DNA from 3 places in the Herbaspirillum sp. Her4 genome. Region 3 is predicted to be linked to each of the others. Evidence: predicted binding sites of a transcription regulator. Region 3 holds the regulator's gene; each other region holds the start of a gene.
The links. The regulator FliA, encoded in region 3, starts transcription of late flagellar genes. The targets are predictions, from matches to a motif close to CTAAAGTTTNNNNNNNNNNNGCCGNTA.

Region 1: a site for FliA is predicted at 1,828-1,854, ahead of ACWFUC_RS01460 (DUF5610 domain-containing protein). Genes of this name have one in related genera too.
Region 2: a site for FliA is predicted at 2,050-2,076, ahead of fliD (flagellar filament capping protein FliD). Genes of this name have one in related genera too.

Annotation. Positions count from the first base shown of each region.
Region 1 is NZ_CM176330.1:308,664-312,479, forward strand. Features, by position in the region: gene aroKB (bifunctional shikimate kinase/3-dehydroquinate synthase AroKB) at 1-349, shown strand, start outside; gene ACWFUC_RS01455 (deoxyguanosinetriphosphate triphosphohydrolase) at 351-1,502, shown strand; gene ACWFUC_RS01460 (DUF5610 domain-containing protein) at 1,954-2,709, shown strand; gene ACWFUC_RS01465 (Tex family protein) at 2,871-3,816, opposite strand, start outside.
Region 2 is NZ_CM176330.1:2,322,293-2,326,108, reverse strand. Features, by position in the region: gene ACWFUC_RS10545 (aspartate aminotransferase family protein) at 1-1,075, shown strand, start outside; gene ACWFUC_RS10540 (Lrp/AsnC family transcriptional regulator) at 1,219-1,713, shown strand; gene fliD (flagellar filament capping protein FliD) at 2,147-3,816, shown strand, end outside.
Region 3 is NZ_CM176330.1:3,406,466-3,410,281, forward strand. Features, by position in the region: gene flhF (flagellar biosynthesis GTPase FlhF) at 1-586, shown strand, start outside; gene ACWFUC_RS15425 (MinD/ParA family ATP-binding protein) at 621-1,424, shown strand; gene ACWFUC_RS15430 (RNA polymerase sigma factor FliA) at 1,430-2,167, shown strand; gene ACWFUC_RS15435 (flagella synthesis protein FlgN) at 2,296-2,754, opposite strand; gene flgM (flagellar biosynthesis anti-sigma factor FlgM) at 2,786-3,100, opposite strand; gene flgA (flagellar basal body P-ring formation chaperone FlgA) at 3,314-3,816, opposite strand, start outside.

The sequences.
Region 1 (3,816 bases), 2.6 Mb from region 3:
CGGCCACACCTTCGGCCATGCGATCGAGAATGGCCTGGGCTACGGCCAGTGGCTGCATGGCGAGGCGGTCGGTTGCGGCATGGTGATGGCGGCCGATCTGTCGCAGCGCCTGGGCTACATCGATGCCGCCACGCGCGAACGGATCCGCGCCGTGACCGCCGCGGCCGGCCTGCCGACGGTGGCCCCGAACCTGGGCACCGAACGCTGGCTGGACCTGATGGAAGTGGACAAGAAGAACGAAGGCGGCGCGATCAAGTTCATCCTGATCAAGCCGCTGGGCAGTCCCCTGATTACCAACGCGCCGCAGGAACTGCTCTTGCAAACCCTGGCGGCCTGCACCGGAGAATGACATGCACACTGAAGCGCCCGACCATCTCGCCCCCTATGCCGCCCACTCGGCAAGTTCGCGAGGCCGGCGCTTCAGTGAAACGCCACCGGGCTCGCGCAGCGAATTCCAGCGCGACCGTGACCGCATCGTCCACTCCACCGCCTTCCGCCGTCTCGAATACAAGACGCAGGTCTTCGTCAATCATGAAGGCGACCTGTTCCGCACCCGCCTGACCCACAGCATCGAAGTCGCCCAGATCGCACGCTCCTGCGCGCGCAACCTGCAACTGAACGAAGACCTGGTGGAAGCCATCTCGCTGGCCCACGACCTCGGCCACACGCCCTTCGGCCATGCCGGGCAGGACGAGCTCAACCACTGCATGAAGCATCACGGCGGCTTCGAACACAACCTGCAGAGCCTGCGCGTGGTCGATGAGCTGGAGCAGCACTACGCTGCCTTCGATGGCCTCAATCTCACCTTCGAGACGCGCGAAGGCATCCTCAAGCACTGCTCCCTGCACAATGCGCGCCAGCTGGGCGAGATCGGCGTGCGCTTCCTGGAAAAGAAGCAGCCCTCGCTGGAAGCGCAGCTGGCCAACCTGGCCGATGAGATCGCCTACAACAATCACGACATCGACGATGGCCTGCGCTCCGGCCTGTTGACCATGGAGCTGATGAGCGAAGTCGATTTCTTCGCACGCCATCTGCGCGAAGTCGAACAGGCGTATCCCGGCATCACCGGACGCCGCGTCATCCATGAGACCGTGCGCCGCATGATCAATGCGCTCATCGTCGACCTGAACCAGACCTCGCGCAGCCGCATCGCCGAGATCGCCCCGCGCGACATCGAGGATGTGCGCAATGCGCCGCAGCTCATCGCCTTCTCCGATGCGATGGCAGCCGAAGCGGCCATCCTGAAAAAATTCCTGCGCGAGAAGCTCTACCGCCACTATCAGGTCAATCGCATGACGGCCAAGGCACGGCGCATCATTGCAGAGATGTTCGAAGCCTTCACCACGCAGCCCAGCCTGCTGCCGCCGGACTATCAGGTCAAGGGCATCACGGACGAAACCCAGCGTCTCGACAAGCAGGCGCGCAAAGTCGCCGACTACATCGCCGGCATGACCGATCGCTATGCCATTCGCGAGCATCGGCGCTTGTTCGTGATGGAGTGAGGATTGATGGAGCGGGTGCAACGCCCGCGTTGAACGCCGCGTATCGATACGCGGCGTTTTCATTCAGCGCATCCGTGCGCCCTCATTGTCGTGCTGCCAGCGCAATTTCATTACCTCACTGCAATTGAAATCCCGCTGCCGGTCTCTCGCGCACATTTCGTTACATTTTTTCTTGATCGCCTGCATCCGTCGCAGCCAACCCGACGGCACGCACAGTATCGCCGCAAACCCGCTTCCAGCAAGGCTTTTCCAAAGATTGCGCGGGTGCAATGCAGGCTTGTCAACGAAGTCCCCCAGAAACTGACAGGTGTAAATTTATGTCAATATCAAGTCCGCTTTGAACAGGCCGTTATGCAGGAATGGAGTGGATGCGCATGGTGCGCAGTTTCGCTTCCGTGGATCCGTCTCCCCCTCTGATGCCCGGATCCCCTTTCATTTTCAGGAGACCGTCATGGCTATCGGCAACACCAGCGGCGTGGACAACAAGTCCCTGCTGCCCGTCACCCCTTCTTCCACTTCGTCGACCTCTGCCGCAGCGTCAGACAACGACAAGCTGCCCGCCACCGCCGGCGACAGCAGCGGCGGCGACAAGATCGCCCAGGCCAAGCAAGCCAACCTGCTCACCGTGAGCGGCACCAAGGCCCAGTTCAATCTCTCCATCGTGCAATCCTCGCTGGAGGTATCGCTGCAGACGCAGAACGATCCGCTGTCACTGGTCTACAAGACCGCCATCGAGAACATCAACGATATCCTGCGTCCGCAGCTGGGCGACAACGCCATCCAGACCGCATCGACCCAGGACAATTCGCCGGAGGCAACGGCCGGCCGTATCGTCTCCTTCATCACCAACATGTTCGAGCTCTACAAGCAGAACAATCCGGACAAGGAAGATGCCAGCAACATCGACGACTACATGAACCTGATCTTCAAGGGTGTCGACCAGGGCTTCAAGGAAGCGCGCGGCATCCTGGAGAGCCTGAACGTGCTGCAAGGCGATATCGCCAGCAACATCGACAAGACCTATGACCTGGTGCAGAAGGCGCTGGGCGACTTCATCAACAAGGTCAAGGGCGGCAAGCAGGAGGGTGAGGACGGATCGGGCAGCGAAGGCAATGCGGATGGCCAGGGCGGTACGCTGGTGGCCAGCGAGACGACTGTCAGTATTTCAGTGTCGGTGAGCCAGACGCGGATCAGCACCAGTGCGTAATCGCACCTTGCAGTCGCGCTGAGTTGCAAAAGCCAATTCGCAAAAACTAATAAAAAAGAGGCTGTCTCTGTTGGGAGACAGCCTCTTTTTACTTATTTTTCATGACATCGAAAGGCGTGAGAAAGACCGCCCTCGACATCACAAACCATCACAAAAAAACATCACCCACGCAACTTCGCAAACGCCGCCGCCATCGCATTGTTGGCCGGTGCCTGCTCACGGCCACGCTGGTTCTGGTGTTGCGACAAACGGCGCGAATCGGTACGGTCACCGCGCTGTTCATTGCGCGCACCCGGGGCCGGCGCGGTGTCGTTCAGGCGCATGGTCAGGGCGATGCGCTTGCGCTTCTCGTCCACTTCCAGCACCTTGACCTTGACCACCTGGCCGGCCTTGACCACGGTGTGCGGATCCTTCACATAGCTGTTGGACAGCGCCGAAATGTGGACCAGGCCATCCTGGTGCACGCCGATGTCGACGAAGGCACCGAAGGCCGCCACGTTGGTGACCACGCCTTCGAGGATCATGTCCACGCGCAGGTCCTTGATCTCTTCCACGCCTTCCTTGAAGGTGGCGGTGGTGAACTCGGGACGCGGGTCACGGCCTGGCTTGTCGAGTTCCTTCAAGATGTCGGTGACGGTGGGCACACCGAACTTCTCATCGGCATACTTGGCCGGCGACAGGCCCTTCAACAGCGAGGTCTGGCCCAGCACGCTCTTCACATCCTTCTTGATGTCGGCCAGGATCTTTTCCACCAGCGGATAGGATTCCGGGTGCACCGCCGAGGCATCCAGCGGGTTCTCGCCATTCATCACGCGCAGGAAGCCGGCGGCTTGCTCGAAGGTCTTGTCGCCCAGGCGCGGCACCTCACGCAGCGCTGCGCGGGAATTGAACATACCCTTCATATCCCGGTAGGACACGATGCTCTGCGCCACGCTGGCGTTGAGCCCGGAGACGCGCGCCAGCAGCGGTGCGGAAGCGGTGTTCACATCGACCCCCACCGCGTTGACGCAGTCCTCGACCACGGCATCCAGCGAGCGCGCCAGTTGCGACTGGCTCACATCGTGCTGGTACTGGCCCACGCCGATGGACTTGGGATCGATCTTGACC
Region 2 (3,816 bases), 1.1 Mb from region 3:
CATCAGCCCGGCGTCGCTCAAGCACGTGTATTTCACCTTGGGGGGTTCCGATGCGGTGGATGCGGCCATTCGCTACATCACGCACTATCACAACTCCATCGGCAAGCCGACCAAAAAGCATTTCATCTCGCTGCAGCGTGGCTATCACGGTTCGTCCTCGGTGGGCGCGGGCCTGACTGCATTGCCCAATTTCCATTACAACTTCAACCTGCCGCTGCCGACCCAGCATTACCTGCCCTCGCCTTACCCTTACCGCAGCGAGCTGCAGGGCGATGAAGCGATCATCGCGGCCTCGGTGCAATCGCTGCGCGACAAGGTCGCCGAACTGGGCGCGGACAATGTGGCGGCGTTCTTCTGCGAACCGATCCAGGGTTCCGGCGGCGTGGTGGTGCCGCCCAAAGGCTGGCTCAAGGCCATGCAGCTGGCCTGCAACCAGCTGGACATCCTGTTCGTGGTGGACGAGGTCATCACCGGCTTCGGCCGCACCGGCCCGATGTTCGCCTGCCTGGACGAAGACGTGCAGCCCGACCTGATGACCATGGCCAAGGGCCTCACCGCCGGCTATGCGCCGATGGGCGCGGTGATGATGTCGGACCGTGTCTACAACGGCATTGCCGATGGCGCACCGATGAGCACCGTGGTCGGCCATGGCCAGACCTACTCGGCCCATCCGGTCAGTGCGGCGGTGGCGCTGGAGGTCCTGCGGCTGTATGAGGAAGGCGGTCTGCTGGAAAACGGCCGGCGCCTGGAACCGGTCTTCGCCGGCGGCCTGCGCGCCCTGCTCGATCATCCGCTGGTGGGCGATGCGCGCAGCCGTGGCCTGCTGGGCGCACTGGAACTGGTGGCTGACAAGCAGACCAAGGCACGCTTTGCACCCGAGCTGAAGCTGCACGATCGCATCTTCCAGGTGGCCTATCGCCATGGGCTGGTGTTCCGCGCCTTCGGCGACAACATCCTCGGCTTCGCGCCCGCGCTGTGCTACACGGAAGAGGATTTCGCGCTGATGTTTGCGCGCCTGCGGGCCATCCTCGATGAAGTGCTGGCCCAACCCGAGGTGCGCCAGGCCGTGCGCTGAGCCGGCCCATGCGAGTATCGCCTCCGGCACGATGGGGAAATCGCCGCCGGAGGGGTTAAAATGCCCTGCTACATCCTGCCGGATTGCGCTGCGTGCGATACGCGAGGCAAACCGGCAGGCTGAGTCGAATAACCCGAGGCAACATGATGACTAACGGCGCGTTGAAACTGGACCGGATCGATCTGAGGATTTTGTGTCACCTGCAGCAGAATAGCCGCATTACCAATGTAATCCTGGCCGACGCCGTCGGCCTCTCGCCCAGTCCCTGCCTGATCCGCGTCAAGCGCCTGGAGAAGGCCGGCTACATCAGCGGCTATGGCGCGTATATCCGTCTGGAGAAACTGGCCGACGTCCAGATCGTGTTCACCGAGGTGACGCTGTCGGACCATCGGCGCGAAGACTTCGCCAAGTTCGAAGCCACCATCCGCAACGTCGATGAAATCATCGAATGCCATCTGGTCAGCGGTGGCTATGACTACCTGCTCAAGTTCATGACCCGCAGCGTGGTGCACTACCAGAGCGTAATCGAATCGCTGCTGGAACAGAACCTGCGCATCGAGAAGTATTTCAGCTACATCGTCATCAAGTCGCCCTTCATCAAGCATCACTATCCGCTGGAAAAATTCATCCAGACCTGAGCCCCATGGGCTGGCCACCGCCGGCCGGTACCGTGCGGTGGCAGCCTGGCACGCCCTGCATGTGGCGGCTGCGCTGTCTGCACCGTTTTTCGGTACGTTTTGCTGGCCTTTATCCTCGCCTTTTTCCTGCCCTTTTTTCTGTACAGACGATCGCGGACCCTCCTGATCGTTTTTGCACACCCCCCTGTCAATTTCCGCACAGCAAGCCTTTTCCAGCGCGGCAAGCCCTCGGCCTCATCTTTACATTTATGCCCTCCACGATGGCCGGATTGCGGCATCTCCATCCAATCTCCACAAATTCCCCAGAAAAACACGACTATTGGTCAGCAAACTCCCCTTTACTTTTGTAAAGACGTGCCGTTAACCTTCGGGTGCGCTGACGAAGGGTCAGTTTCTCAAATTACAAGAACATCACGTTTGCTTAGGGGTCAACATGGCAACCTCCACGGGGACGATCTCGACATCGGCCGGTCCGCTTGACGTTTCGACGCTGGTCAACCAGCTCATCGCGGTCGAGAGCAAGTCCAAGCTCACACCGCTGAAGACCAAAGAAAGCGGCTTCAACACGCTCATTTCCGCGTATGGCTCGCTGAAGAATGCGCTGACCAGCTATCAAAGCGCCCTGAAGGTCATGACGGCCGCCAGCTTCAGTGCGCAGAAGACCACCGTGTCCAATGCCGGCACCGGCACCAGCCTGACCACCGATCCGTTCACGGCAGAGGCCAACAGTGACGACTCGACCAAGGTCCTGGCACAGAAGTTGAAATCCGGTGGCTATGCCAGCGGCACCACCTTCAATGCCGGCGACTCGATCGCCATCAAGATCGGCACCAACTCGCCCACCTTTATCACGCTGCAGGCCAATGCCACCCTGGCGGGTCTGCGCGACACCATCAATGCCTCCAAGGCCGGCGTGACGGCCTCCATCGTCACCGATGGCAGCGGCGACCATCTGGTCCTGGAATCCAATACCGGCGGCACGGCCAACACCATCAAGGTCACGGCCAACAATTCGCTGTCCGGGCTGAGCTATGACCCCAGCGTGTCGGGCTCGGTGACGCAGATCCAGGCCCCGCGCGATGCCACCAAGGCCGCCGCCGGCAAGTACAGCATCGGCGTGAGCCAGCTGGCGCAGGCGGTCAAGGTCAGCTCGGCCGGCATCGTGCCCGGCACCACCTTCGACAATGGCGTGCTGGCCATCAAGACCGGCAATGGCTCGACCACGCTGATCCAGCCCAAGACCAATACCCTGGCCGGTGTGCGCGATGCCATCAACGCCAGCGATGCGGGCGTCAATGCGGCCATCGTCAGCGACGGCACCAACGACCACCTGGTGCTCACCGCCAAGGACAGCGGCGCGGCCAACAGCCTGCGGGTCAGCGGCACCGGCAATTTTGCGGTGTTCAACTTCGATCCCAGCGGCACCGTCACCACCACGGGCGTAGCGACCAACCAGACTTACAGCAGCGGCAGCCTGGCGCTGCAGGTCGGCAGCAAGTCCTTCACCATCACCCCGACCGATCTCGACAACAGCGGTGCCATCGGCCTGAACGACGTGATGAAAGCCATCAACGATGCCAATACCGGCGTGACCGCCAGCATCAGCAACGACGGCAGCAATGACCATCTGGTGCTCACGCCGGCCGGCACGGATCCGATCAAGCTGGTCGGCAGCAATGACTATGCCAACCTGTCCGGCAGCAGCATGGGGCAATTGGCCAAGGCGCAGGATGCCAAGCTGACCATCGATGGCGTGGCGGTGACCAGCACCACCAACAAGGTCAGCAATGCGATTTCGGGCGTGACGCTGAACCTGGCGAAGGTGACGACGGCGGCGGACAATTTCTCGCTGTCCATCGCCAATGACACCAGCGGCCTGTCGACGGCGGCCAACAGTTTCGTGACGGCCTACAACAACCTGGCCAAGGCCGTGACCAACCTCACCAAGCAGACCCCGTCCACCACCAAGGGCCAGGCCAGCACCGGCTCGCCGCTGGCAGCGGAATCTTCCGTGCTGAACATGATGACGCAGATCCGCGGCACCATGCTGGGCGCACTGGGCGACGATGGCGGCATGAACCTGTCGCAGGTGGGGATCTCGTT
Region 3 (3,816 bases):
GATCACGACCGACGGCTACCGTATCGGTGGTTACGAACAACTGCGCATCTACGGCAAGATCCTGGGTGTGATGGTGCACTCGGTCAAGGATGAGACCGACCTGCGCATCGCCCTGGAAGAGCTCAAGGGCAAGCACACCGTACTGATCGATACCGCCGGTGTCGGCCAGCGCGACCAGATGGTGGCCGAGCAGGACGCCATGCTGGCCGGTGCCGGCGTGGACATCAAGCGCCTGCTGTGCCTCAATGCCACCGCCACCGGCGGTACGCTCAATGAAGTGGTACATGCCTATTCCAGCTCCGGGCTGGCCGGCTGCATCATCACCAAGCTGGACGAAGCCGCCACCATCGGCAACGTGCTGGATGTGGTGATCCGCCACAAGCTCAACCTGCATTACGTGGCCAATGGCCAGCGCGTGCCGGAAGACCTGCACGTGGCCAACAAGCTTTATCTCGCCGACCGTGCCTTCAAGCAGAAGCGTGAAACGGCCCCTTTCGAATTCCAGGAAGGTGAGTTGCCGGGCGTGATCGGTCCTACTGCCATGTCCATGAATGACCGGGGACTGCGTGAGGTGAGCTTTGGCTAGTTACGATATCGACCAGGCAGCAGGGTTGCGCCGGATGCTGGAGCGTCCGGTGCCCAGGCTGTTCACCTTCTTCTCGGTGCTGGGTGAGGAAGAGAAGAGTGCCATGCTCATCAATCTGGCGGCGTCACTGTCACAGGCCAAGCACAGCGTGCTGGTGGTGGATGGCGACGTGGCCACAACCGGTCTGCTGACCCGCATCGGCCTGCGTCACGACGTGGCGACGCTGCAGGAAGTAGCGCGCATGGAGCGTCCCATGGCGGAAGCCACACGGCTCCTGCCGGAAGGTTTTTCGATGGCGCGCATCGCCCGCCGCAACGTGCCCTCGGCGACCGATCCGCATGCCGGCCGTCTGGCGGAGATCTTCGACAGCCTCATCGAGCAGGCCGAGATCACACTGGTCAATGGCGTGCTGGCACGCGACCTGTCGCTGCCTGTGCCGACCATGGAAATGGGTGAGATCGTGATCCAGGTCTCGACTACGGCGTCTTCGATCAAGGCGGCCTATGTGCTCCTCAAGAGCCTGAGCGACCGCATCGGTCGCCGTCCTTTCAGTCTCATCGTCAACGATGCCACCGAAGCCGAAGCCCGTACCGTCTACGCCAACATGGCCCAAGCGGCCAGCCGCTACCTGGCGGCGCAGCTCAATTTCATCGGCGCGATTCCGGCGGATGACCATATTCGCCGCGCCACCGGACAGGGGCGGGCGGTGATGGACGTGTTTCCCTTCGCCGGTGCCGCGCTGGCCTTCCAGCGCCTGTCCAAGCGCTTCACCGCCGGTCCGGATACGGCCCGCAGCAGCTACGGGATGGCCACCGACGGCGCCAGTCTGGGAGTGTGACGTGCATGTATAACGTCAAGGGAAAAAAGGGCAAGAACGACGTACTGGAGCAGCATGCGCCGCTGGTCAAGAAACTGGCGCATCAGCTCAAGGCCAAGCTGCCCCCCAGCGTAGAGGTGGACGACCTGATCCAGGCCGGCATGATGGGCTTGCTCGACGCCGTCAACCGCTACGAGGAAACCCATGGCGCGCAGTTCGAGACCTACGCCGTGCAGCGTATCCGTGGTGCCATGCTGGATGAGCTGCGCAGCAGCGACTGGCTGCCGCGCAGCATCCGCCAGAATGCGCGCAAGGTGGAAGAAGCCATGCAGTCCCTGCTGCAGCAACTGGGCCGCCAGCCGCAAGAAGCGGAAGTGGCGCAGCACATGAAGATCAGCCTGGCCGAGTATCAGTCGCTGCTGACCGACTGCGGCGGCCACCAGTTGATCTATTACGAAGATTTCCACGACGACGATGGCGGCCACGAACACTTCCTGGACCGCTACCAGACCGGCGACGGCGAGGATGATCCGCTGCAGAGCCTGATCAATGGCGGTTTCCGCGAAGCCGTGGTGGATTCCATCAAGGCCTTGCCCGAGCGTGAGCAGATCCTGATGGCGCTCTACTACGAGCAGGAAATGAACCTCAAGGAAATCGGCGCCGTCATGGGCGTTTCCGAATCGCGCGTGTGCCAGTTGCACAGCCAGGCGATCTCGCGCATGCGTTCGTATCTGCGCGAGCATTCCTGGAGCGGGGTGGCCTGAGGCTGCCTGCCTTCAGGGCGCAGATCCGAGAGAGGACGCAGGAAGCGTTAACGACAAAGCCCGGCAAATGCCGGGCTTTTTGTTGATGCGATCTTGCGGTGCTTCCGTGAGCGGGAAGCGGCTGAAACTTATACCACGCCTAGACGGCGTCCCGAGGATCGGATGCTGTTCTGGCCGTCCGGGCCATAGAAATTGCCGGTGCCGGTCTTGCCTTGCAGGATGGTCAGGGCGCTCTGATTGATGGAGAGCTTCTTGCCAATCAGCAGGCCATTGACGCGGTTCAGTTCCTTGGCGTCCTGCGCCAGTTCGAACAGGCTGGCCCAGATCTCGCGGTCAGCGTCGCTGGCTTGCTCATTCATCCACTGTTGCATGCCGCTTTCATCTGCACTGTAGCCGAGGCTGCCCAGCAGCGCGTGGCGATTGCCGGCCAGCGTGGACATTTCAGCAACGATAGCGGCCTTTTCGGTAATGATGTCGGTCAGGCCTTCGGCGGTGGCTTCCGCCAGCAGTGCCTGTTCCTGGCTCAGTTTTTCCACCAGGCGCGACAGCGCGGCGTGTTCCAGGGACAGGTTGCTGGCCGGATTCATGCGAAAGATCCTCTGAGCGGTAAAACGGGAATCAGGCCGGGCGGGCGCTGATGAGATTCTTGACAGTATCGATCACGCCGTCGGCGATCTTGTCGGCATCGATCTGGAAAGTGCCGTTGGCGATGGCCGCTTTCAGCTTTTCCACTTTTTCGGCATTGAAACCGCCGTTTTTGGTGTCCTTGGTTTCCAGCGCCTGATAGGTGCTGGACAAGCGCACGCTGTCCGAAGCCGCTTTGGTGGCGGCCGGGTCGGTGCCCGCAGGATTGGCGGCAGTCGTGTTGCGGGTCTGCGTTTGCGTCTGCTCGGTGTTGAGGGCAGCAGATTTGAGGGCGTCGTTAACGTTCACGGCAGTATTCCTTGTAGGGTGGGGGCGCTTCGCACCCGCCTGTCGTATGGATTATCGACCAGTTCTGGGCAAACTTTAACATTCCCGCACCTGAATTAAGCTGAATTCGGGTACTTTTCTTCATATTCCTGTCCGGGCGATCCGCTGCGTTCCGCGCAGGACTTGCCCTGCGGGCAATTGCTTCATATCAATAGGGAAACCGCGGCCACCGGCTCAATAGTTGATTTCCAGAATCCCGCCCGCCTTGGCGATCCCGCTCACCACCTGGCCGGCCGCCGTCCGGGCCTGGGCCATCTGGCCTTCGTTGGCATTGGTCAGGGCGCGCGCTTCGGTGGAAATCTGGAAGCCCGGACCGATCGATACGACTCGTACCGCCTGGCCTTGCTGCACCACGCGCTGGTTGCGGATGGTGTCGAGGCGCAGCGGCGTACCGGCGCGCAGCGACATGTTGGCGACGCGGCCGATGACCTGTGATTCTTCGGTGATCACGCCGCTGGGCAGCGCCGACATGTCGCCGCGAATGCGCGTGATGTCGCTGGCGCTGATGGTCTGGCCCTGGGCCAGCGGGACCGCGGCGACCAGGTAATCCGAGATCACCTGCACGTTGGCGCGCAGGTAGATGGTCCAGGGGGAGGGGGCCACGCACTTGATGCCGACCGTGGTGCGGCCGAACAGGCGGCCGCCATTGGGCATGAAGGCTTGCGGTTCAAGACAGG